Linked DNA regions of Novipirellula artificiosorum. The protein of the gene in region 1 interacts with the protein of each later gene in a pairwise test. Links are inferred from orthologs where the notes say so. Each region holds a gene or a part of one and is shown on either strand. Other genes may lie near its edges.

What was found. The genes of interacting proteins can lie anywhere in the genome.
Region 2: the proteins of secA (region 1) and Poly41_RS29655 interact in binary tests that used the Escherichia coli proteins (3 or more experiments, as listed by UniProt). The link is inferred for Novipirellula artificiosorum from one-to-one orthologs.

What each region holds. Positions count from the first base shown.
Region 1 is NZ_SJPV01000002.1:844,536-849,631, forward strand. The notes cover bases 355-4,652. They hold secA (preprotein translocase subunit SecA), read right to left. Parts: upstream 4,269-4,652; coding sequence 555-4,268; downstream 355-554. Other genes in these bases: Poly41_RS08895 (3-deoxy-D-manno-octulosonic acid transferase), read right to left, coding at 355-486. Outside these bases: more of Poly41_RS08895, read right to left, coding at 1-354; Poly41_RS08905 (tetratricopeptide repeat protein), read right to left, coding at 4,721-5,071. UniProt on the Escherichia coli protein: Required for protein export, interacts with the SecYEG preprotein conducting channel.
Region 2 is NZ_SJPV01000018.1:203-3,838, forward strand. The notes cover bases 299-3,136. They hold Poly41_RS29655 (carbohydrate porin), read left to right. Parts: upstream 299-847; coding sequence 848-2,425; downstream 2,426-3,136. Other genes in these bases: Poly41_RS29660 (hypothetical protein), read right to left, coding at 3,044-3,136. Outside these bases: more of Poly41_RS29660, read right to left, coding at 3,137-3,412; Poly41_RS29665 (TetR/AcrR family transcriptional regulator), read left to right, coding at 3,606-3,636.

The sequences.
Region 1 (5,096 bases):
TGCACTCGATTCACTCAGCCGTGCGTTGATGACCATCACAGGGCATCCGTGATCACGAGTCATGCGAATCAGATTGGGCCAAAGCTCGAGCTCCGCCAACAGCAGCAACTGCGGATTGAGATTTCGAATCGCCCTTGCCACTGCCCAGGAGAAATCGAGAGGGCAGAAGAAGACTCGCTGGGCGCCAAACAGCCGAATAGCCAGGTCGTAGCCGGTATCGGTCGATGTGCTGATCAGGACAGGTGTATCAGGGTGTTGTTGTTGCAGTCGCATTGCGACGCCACGAACCAGATTGACTTCGCCGACACTGACGGCATGGATCCAAATGCAACGTTTGCCAGCGGAGAGGTTTCGCGCATGAGATGCCGACAAGCCAAGGACCTTCTCACGGACGCCACGCCGGTAGCGACCATGCCTGACCATGCGGTACAGGACCACTGGCGAAACCAGAAGCAGGGCAGCAAAGTAGATCAAATTTGCGAACATCGGAATCCTTTCCTAGCCAATCCTTCAGCTATCAGCCCGAAGCGAAACGCTGAGGGTTGGCAACTGAGCTAAACCACACGTCCACGTTTTCTCATGCAGCATGATTTGTACTTTTTTCCGCTGCCGCAGGGACAGGGATCATTTCGGCCGATTCGCGGGGCATCATGGCGTATCGGGTCCGGCTTTGCATCTTCACCGCGATTGCTTTGCTGCGCCGCCTGCTGAGCGGGCGTGTTGGATTCATTCGCCGTCGCCGCCCCCGACGCATGAGGATCATCGTGCCGCGTTGCGGCGTCCACCCATGTGCTTCGGATAAAGGCGTCGTTGAAGGATTCCATCCGGAAAATCAAATCGGTCACCCGTTCGCCAATCGACTCCCACATGGAATCGAATAATCGCATGCCTTCGCGTTTGTATTCGACTTTGGGGTCCAATTGAGCGTAGCCCTTCAATCCGACGCTGCTGCGCAAATGGTCCATGGTCAACAGGTGGTTCTTCCAGGCTTCATCAACAATGCTGAGCAAGATCTGGCGTTCCATACGCCGCATCTCGGGATAGAACCGATCGTCGACAGCACCGTCAACGGCTAGCTTCAACTCGCTACGATTCATTCGCGACAAGTCCGATTTGTCCGCTCGATGACTCAATTCGGCTTGCAGCCACTCGATCAAGGCATCCAAACTGCCATTCTTTCCACTTGCCAAAATCGCTGTCGTCTCTGGGTCCGCTTTACCAAACAGCTCGTCCACCTTGGTTTCGGCAACGCTGTATTTTTGTTCGGCTGCATCACCCGTTTTGCGACTAAACTCGACCAACTGAGCCTTCAAGTCATCTCGGTTGAGTCGAACATCATCGGGATTCAGTTCAGCGCCGAACCGATGGTTGACCCAATCGACTAAACCTTCGCGGTCGAGCGATACCTGTGCTCCCTGCTTCTCGGTGAACCGAGAGATGCCGGTCAAAACGGGATATTCGGCTTCTTTTCGTGTGTAAGCCTGCTCGGCTCGTTGCATCAGTGCGTCGGCGACAACACGATAATCGTCGACGTCACGAAACTCGTCTGGCGTGGTTTCGATACCAAACTTATGTCGCATCCATGCACAAAGCGTGCGTAGGCCATAGTCGGTGTCGAGCAGGGGTTCGCCGTCACTCAAATCAACCTTGTTGATCTTTTCATGTGACTTCTTGATGAGTTCCTCTACCAATTCATCGCGATTCATCGATTTCAATTGGTGTTCTTGATAATTGGTCGCCAATCGAGTGTTGGACCAATTGGTCATGGCTTTCCAGTTCCATTCTTCTTCCATCCCCGCCGGCAAATTCTCTTCGACGATTTCTTCAACCGTCACCTCTGCCGCTCGTTCTGCCTGGTCGATCGAATAGGACTTGGCCATGTCGAAGTCCATATTCAAGAAGTCACGAGCTTCCAATTGGCAATCGAGTTGGCCTCCTGCGAATGCCGCAAACGAATCGACTCCGTAATTGGGTTCCATGAACGTTTCGACGTACTTGTCGATTTGAGCCCGAATCAAGTCGAGGATCATGTTGCGTGAACTGTGACCATCGAGCAGGTTTTGACGATAGCGGTAAACGCGTTTTCGCTGCTCGTCCATCACCTCGTCGTAGTCGAGTAGGCTTTTGCGTATTTCGTAATTGCGTTCTTCGACCTTCTTTTGAGCCGCGGCGATTCGCCGAGTGACCAGCGAGGATTCGATGGCTTCGCCCTCTTGCATGCCAAGTCTTTCCATCATGCTCTTGACGAAATCACCTGCGAAAATCCGCATCAAGTCGTCCTCCAGCGATAGGAAGAACCGGCTCGAGCCTGGATCGCCTTGTCGACCACAACGACCTCGAAGCTGTAGGTCGATGCGTCTCGATTCGTGTCGTTCGGTGCCAATCACATACAACCCGGCAAGGTCGCGAACGACATCCCCTTCGGCACTCATCTTTTCCTGTTCGTCGATCTCTTTGACCAATGCGTTCCACTCGTCATCCGGCACTTCCAGCCGCGTCGGGTACTTGTGTTGCAGTTGAGCCCACGCCATCGTTTCGGGATTCCCGCCCAGCACGATGTCGGTACCGCGGCCTGCCATGTTGGTTGCAATCGTCACGGCGTTAACACGACCGGCTTGAGAAACAATGTCCGCTTCACGGCCGTGATTTTTCGCGTTCAGGACGTCATGTTTGATTCCACGCCGTTCAAGCAGCGCTGACAATCGTTCACTCTTTTCGATGCTGACCGTTCCAATCAATACCGGGCGTCCCGCGTGTTCGACCTTGGTGATCTTGCTGGTTGGAACTTTTTCGGCGTGTTTCTCACCCTTCTGAAGGATGCTCACTTCGGTTTCATCTTCGCTTTGGATTTTCCCCCAAATCTCACTGCCGTCCTTTAGCGTCAGCACATCCCATTTGTTCGTCCGCTCGACCTCGTCGGCCAGTGCCTTGTACTTGTCCTTTTCGGTCAAGTAGATCAAATCAGGGTGCTCGATCCGTTTCATTTCCCGGTTGGTAGGGATCGCGACCACATCCAACCCGTAGATCTTCATGAACTCGGTCGATTCGGTCATGGCAGTCCCCGTCATCCCCGCCAACTTCTTGTACATCTTGAAGATGTTCTGCAGCGACGCGGTTGCAAACGTTTGCGTTTCCTGTTTGATCGGGACGCCTTCCTTCGCTTCGACCGCTTGGTGCAACCCGTCACTCCATTGGCGGCCTTCCATCAACCGTCCCGTGAACTCGTCGACAATGATGATTTGGCGATCTTTGATGACGTAGTTGACGTCCAGTTTGTAGAGGAAATGAGCTTTGAGCGCGTTGTCGATCAAGTGAGGCCATTCCATGTTGCCTGCGGTATAGAAGCTTTCCACGCCTGCTAGTTTCTCGGCTTCACGCACCCCTTCGTCACTGAGCGTGACGTTGTGTTGTTTTTCGTCGACCTTAAAGTGTTCTTCCTTGCGCAATTGACGAGCCACGCGATCGGCTTCGGCATATCGCCCCAGGTCCAAGTCGGCGGGGCCGCTGATGATCAACGGCGTTCTCGCTTCATCAATCAGGATATTGTCGACTTCGTCGATGATCGCAAAGTTCAGTGGCCCTTGGCACTGTTGCGCCTCACTGGGATAACGATTGTCGCCCTTTGCCGCCGGTCGCATGTTGTCACGGAGGTAGTCGAATCCGAATTCGTTGTTGGTGCCGTAGGTGATATCGCATGCGTAGGCGGCCTGCTTTTCTCCGGTCGACATCCCTGATTGGATCGCATTAACGGTCAGCCCCAAGTTCATGTAGAGCGGCGCCATCCATTCCATGTCACGGCGAGCCAAGTAATCATTTACCGTGACGACATGGACCCCTTTGCCTTCGAGCGCGTTCAAGTAGGCTGGCAATGTCGCGACGAGTGTCTTCCCTTCCCCGGTGACCATTTCAGCGATTCCTCCGCTGTGAAGCACCATGCCACCGACGAATTGAACGTCGTAATGACGCATCCCAAGGTACCGTTTGCCACCTTCGCGGCAAACGGCGAACGCTTCATCGAGGATGTTATCGAGCGTCTCACCGTCACGAAGTCGTTGGCGGAAAATCTCCGTCTGCTCCCGCAACTGCTCGTCCGTCATCGCCTCGTATTTCGGCTCTAACTCACCGATCTTCTCCGCACGCTGCTGCAATTTGGATACTTGGCGAGCGTTCGCAGACCCGAAGATCGAAGTGATCCCACGTTCGACCGCTCCGAAAAAGCCGCCAAAAATGACACCGAGAATATCAAAAAGTCGTTCAAAGAATGACATGGTTTCAGTCGTTGAAAATACGTATGCGGGCAGACGCATCGATTGCGTCAAAATGGCACGTTGGCAGGGTTTCGCAACCGATACGGCAAATTGAGGGCCGTGGTGGGTGGACCACAGCCGAATCGCGACCGCTTGCGACGGTTTTCCACCACAAAATCGCCTCTTGCATCGTCCAGGCCAAGACTTGGGGGGTTAGCTGTAGTGGATCTGGTGAGAGAACCCTAAAGGAAAAGAATCCCCTAACAAGATCCACCACAGCATAACGAAGGGTTGATGATGTGCTACCTAAATGCTTTTAAGACGGCAAGTTACGGGTTTGGCGAAGATGGGTCAACTGTGATTGTCTTTTTGGCTAAACAAGTTGGGGTAGCGAAGCGGTGGGACGGCACCGCAAAGCAAGGAACATCGCATCTCCCCCCCCTAAAAAAACGATCCAGGGATCCACAATCTTGTTAGCGCCCTTCTAGCATCCTTGCTCGGCCCATCGCGTCTTCGGCCGCTGTGATGTATTGCTGGTCTTGCGTCCCGGCCCACGCGCGTTGGTACGTCACACTTAAGGCGGTGAAGTTGAACGCATCTTCGGGCTCAAGTTCGCAGGCCTTCTCACCATGTTTGATTGCCAGGTCGTGTTGCCCGGTTTTGGTGTAGACGCGGGCGAGCGCCAAGTGGCCGAGCACGAACGTTTCGTCCTCACCAACGATTTCGTTCAATCCCGCAATGGCCTCCTCGAATTTTTCGCCATCGATTAGCTTTTCGACTTCGTTGTATTGGGTGTAGATGTCAGACACAGATTGTTTCTCCATCGCAAAGGGAGCGAAAGTTGGTTTC
Region 2 (3,636 bases), on another replicon or contig:
GTCATGAGGAACGTCGTCTATCACGACAGCACAATTAACATGACCAACACCGTGATGCGGTATTTGGAAGAACAGACGAACACGTCGCAAGATGCAACCATTGTCAACACGTCGTCGAACATGAACCGTTGACCCCATTTGCGAAAAGCTCTTGAAGCAATCCGCTTCGCCGCTTCAGTGTGATCAGCGCTGTAAGTTAGCAGATTCAGCGCAGTTTTTTTGGCTCATCCGGCGGAAGCGTGCGCAGGAGGTTTTCGAGGCATCTCTCCGGTGTCCCATCATTGCTGGCAGGAGCTATTTTCACTGGTTATCGTGCAGTTTCCGGGAGAAACGGAGTCGAGCTCTGCAGAGGTGCAACTTGACAAGGGATATCCCGGTCGATGGTGCGCCAAGGGTGCTACCGGTTCCCGGCGGACGACCGTCCGTCGGGGACTCTTTTCTAAGACATCATTGGACACCGGAGCCATACCTCCAAAAAAACCTCGAGTCTGGGTTCCGCGCGCTTCTGTCGGATGAGCCGTTTTTTGTCGGGTAGTCCTCGATTTCGGGAAGTGTGCATCGAAGCAATCCCGCGGACTCGCGTCGGTCGATGACAGAGATTAGTGCCACCCATCAATCGAGGGGCCGCTCATCGAGCCAATTGATAACCTTCTCCGCCAATCAGAGACGGATTTGGTGGGTGGCACCGCGACAGGAATGCTAGCTAACCATCGTGGGCTGCTGCGACGATTGGTGATCTTGACCTTTCTGGTCCGAATTGCGTACCGAATGTACTTCGCGGTAGACGGGATTTTCCCAACTTTCGAGTAGCTAGCCACACGAGGCGGCTATACCCGAGATCACGACCTTGCACGCACCTCTCGACCGACGAGCCCCATCTTGCGCGCTTCGCGATTGGCTTCCCAGCTGGCGTGGCCTCGCTGCCGGTCTGCAACAATCGGCTGCTATCATCCCGTCGCCCCGCTGGATGTGTCTCGTTCTGGCGATCACGCTCGCGACCACCGGCTCCGCGCAAGAGGACTCCGCCGCCGATTTTCGGTTGGAGCTCGACCGAATGCGTGAGGACTACGAGACGCGCATCGCACGGATCGAGGCGGATCAATCCAACTTCTCAACTCAGAGACGAACCGAGAGCAACATCGATGCCCAAACTGAGGCATTTCGTCGGCAACTGGAGCTGCGAGTGCCGGGCTATACTGCGCTGCCTGAGAGCACCGAGCAGGCGTTACTATCCGAAATCCGCGACCGACAAGTCCTGCAAAACCTGTTCACATTCCACGGGTATGCACGGAGTGGCTTCGGAAGCAGCGGCAGAGGCAGCGACCAAGAAGTGTTTCAGGCACCCGACGCCCCAACCAAATACCGCCTGGGTAACGAAAACGATACCTATGCCGAGCTAGCGCTCGAGCGATCTCGCGAACTTGAAAGCGGCGTGATGGTGCGGGGCGAGCTGATGCTGGCGATGCAAACGCTTCAAAACTCGACGTTCGATCCGTCCGACAACTTCTTGCTGAGACAGGCATACCTCGAGATGTGGCGATTGCCGATGGTTCCTGAATGGAAGTTCTGGGCCGGAAATCGCTACTACGATCGTCACGACATCCACATCATCGACTACTTCTTCCTCGACATGAGTGGCTACGGGGGCGGAATTCAAGATATCCCTTTCCACGGCGCCAAGTTGGCGGTCGCCTACCTCGGTGGCGCTCTCGAGTTCCCAGTCACCGACCAAGGACGTATCGCCGACCACAACGTTGACGTCCGAATCTACGACATCCCTGTTCCGACCGGCAATATGCTGCTGTGGGGCGCCGGTTCCTACGAATCGGGCGGCACGGCAACGGACAACAGCAATACAGAGAATGTCAAACGTGGGTACGCCGTCGGTGCGATCCATGTTACAGAAGAACTTCTTGGCGGATTCGCAAAGTCTTCCGTCCAGTGGGGTCGCGACTCGTCGGCTAACTTCTCGTCGTCAGTCAACATGCCGTTCACCGATTTCAATCTCGACTCACAACTGCTGTTCACCAACACCGTGACCGTGCATCTATGTGACTGGTTTACGATGCAAGCGATCGGAATCTACCGGCGCACCACTGCGCCGGATCAAACCGACCCCAAAACCGAATGGGTGTCGGGTGGCTTGCGTCCGATTGTCCACCTGACTCAACATGCCGCCGTTGCTGTTGAGTACGGCGTTGACTTTGTCGAGAGTGGTCCGTTGCAAGTGGAAGGAACGGTGCAGAAGCTAACGTTCAGCCCCATGCTGAGAGCCGACACCAACTTCTTCTCGCGTCCGGAATTGCGAGCCTTCGTCAGCTTTGCCTGGTGGGGAGACGAATTCCGTGGTCTAGTCGGCGGCCCGACATACATTGACGAAACCAATGGCGCGTCTTTTGGCGTCCAAGGCGAACATTGGTGGTAACGGATTTGCTGCGAACAGGCGGCGCTCTCGTACGAAAACAACCGCAGCATCTTAAAAACCATCGCGGTACGCCGAGTAACCGAAGTCCACGGAAACGTCATCCACGACACCTTGGCTTAACGCAGATATAAGAAACGCGGTTGAGCACGTCAGGGGAAAACCTGCTGTACCCATTCCGATGGAAACAGCGATTCATTTTTAATGCCGGCGTCGGCCGTGTCGGAGTGAATCGAGATTGTTGACCAGAAACGCCGGTTCGGTACATCGAATGCGGTTCGGATGCATTAAATAGAATCCGGTGAGGGGGGCTCGCCCAGCTGGATCCGGGACAGAGCCATCCTGCGGCAAGAAAATTCACCTCGCCCGCCACATGCATTCTTACCCCAAGCGCATGGAGACATCGGAGGGCTTCCCAGCTTGATGCTGTCCATACTCTGTCCCTGTCAATTGCTCACGATGGTTAACCAACCACATCCATAGGAAGCCGCTTCCTGTGCTCTCCCGTTCGCTCAAAAATATCGGTGCGGTTCTGAGCATCGATTGGGCGTTGAGTGCGAGGGAAGGCAAAGGAAAGGCTTTCTTGAAGAACTCCTTCGGAGAGCAGTGCGACGCAATTCCCTACAGCGGTATCTTCAAAATACCGATTGTTGAATGTGCACGGTACCTGGCGAACCGGAGTACATAGCGTGAACGCGTCCCGACGATGCTGCCGTACTTGAAAATCAGAGTTTCTGCGCTGCGTGAATCGATTCGTGAATAAGGGTTTGCTGCTCCGGTCGATGAAGCCGGAACACTTTGGGTGAGGGCCATTTCGGCGCGTCGGTGCAGGAATTCTGACGACACCGACGCGTGTTTCACCCCGACCGAACTCTGTTCGGTCGATGCAACCGCCTTCACGAAGAAGACCGCAGAACTCGCGTCGGTCGCGTTGACCGAACGCACGAAGCGAAAGAGCCGAGGTGTATCCATCCAAATTTCATCAAGCATCGTGCGCCCTACACGCCACTGAACGCGAAACAAGTATCATCCCAATCCCCAACGACGGCACTCGCGAGGACGTTGGGCACGATGAGCTGATGGCCTGACCCGATCAATGACAAAGAAGGGAATGTAATTCCTCGGTTTTGGCGGCGAGCCGGGCCCGTAGATTTCTGATGCGCAGACTGTAGAATATGACGGTATGTCAGAAACAAAGTCATTAACCATCCGTC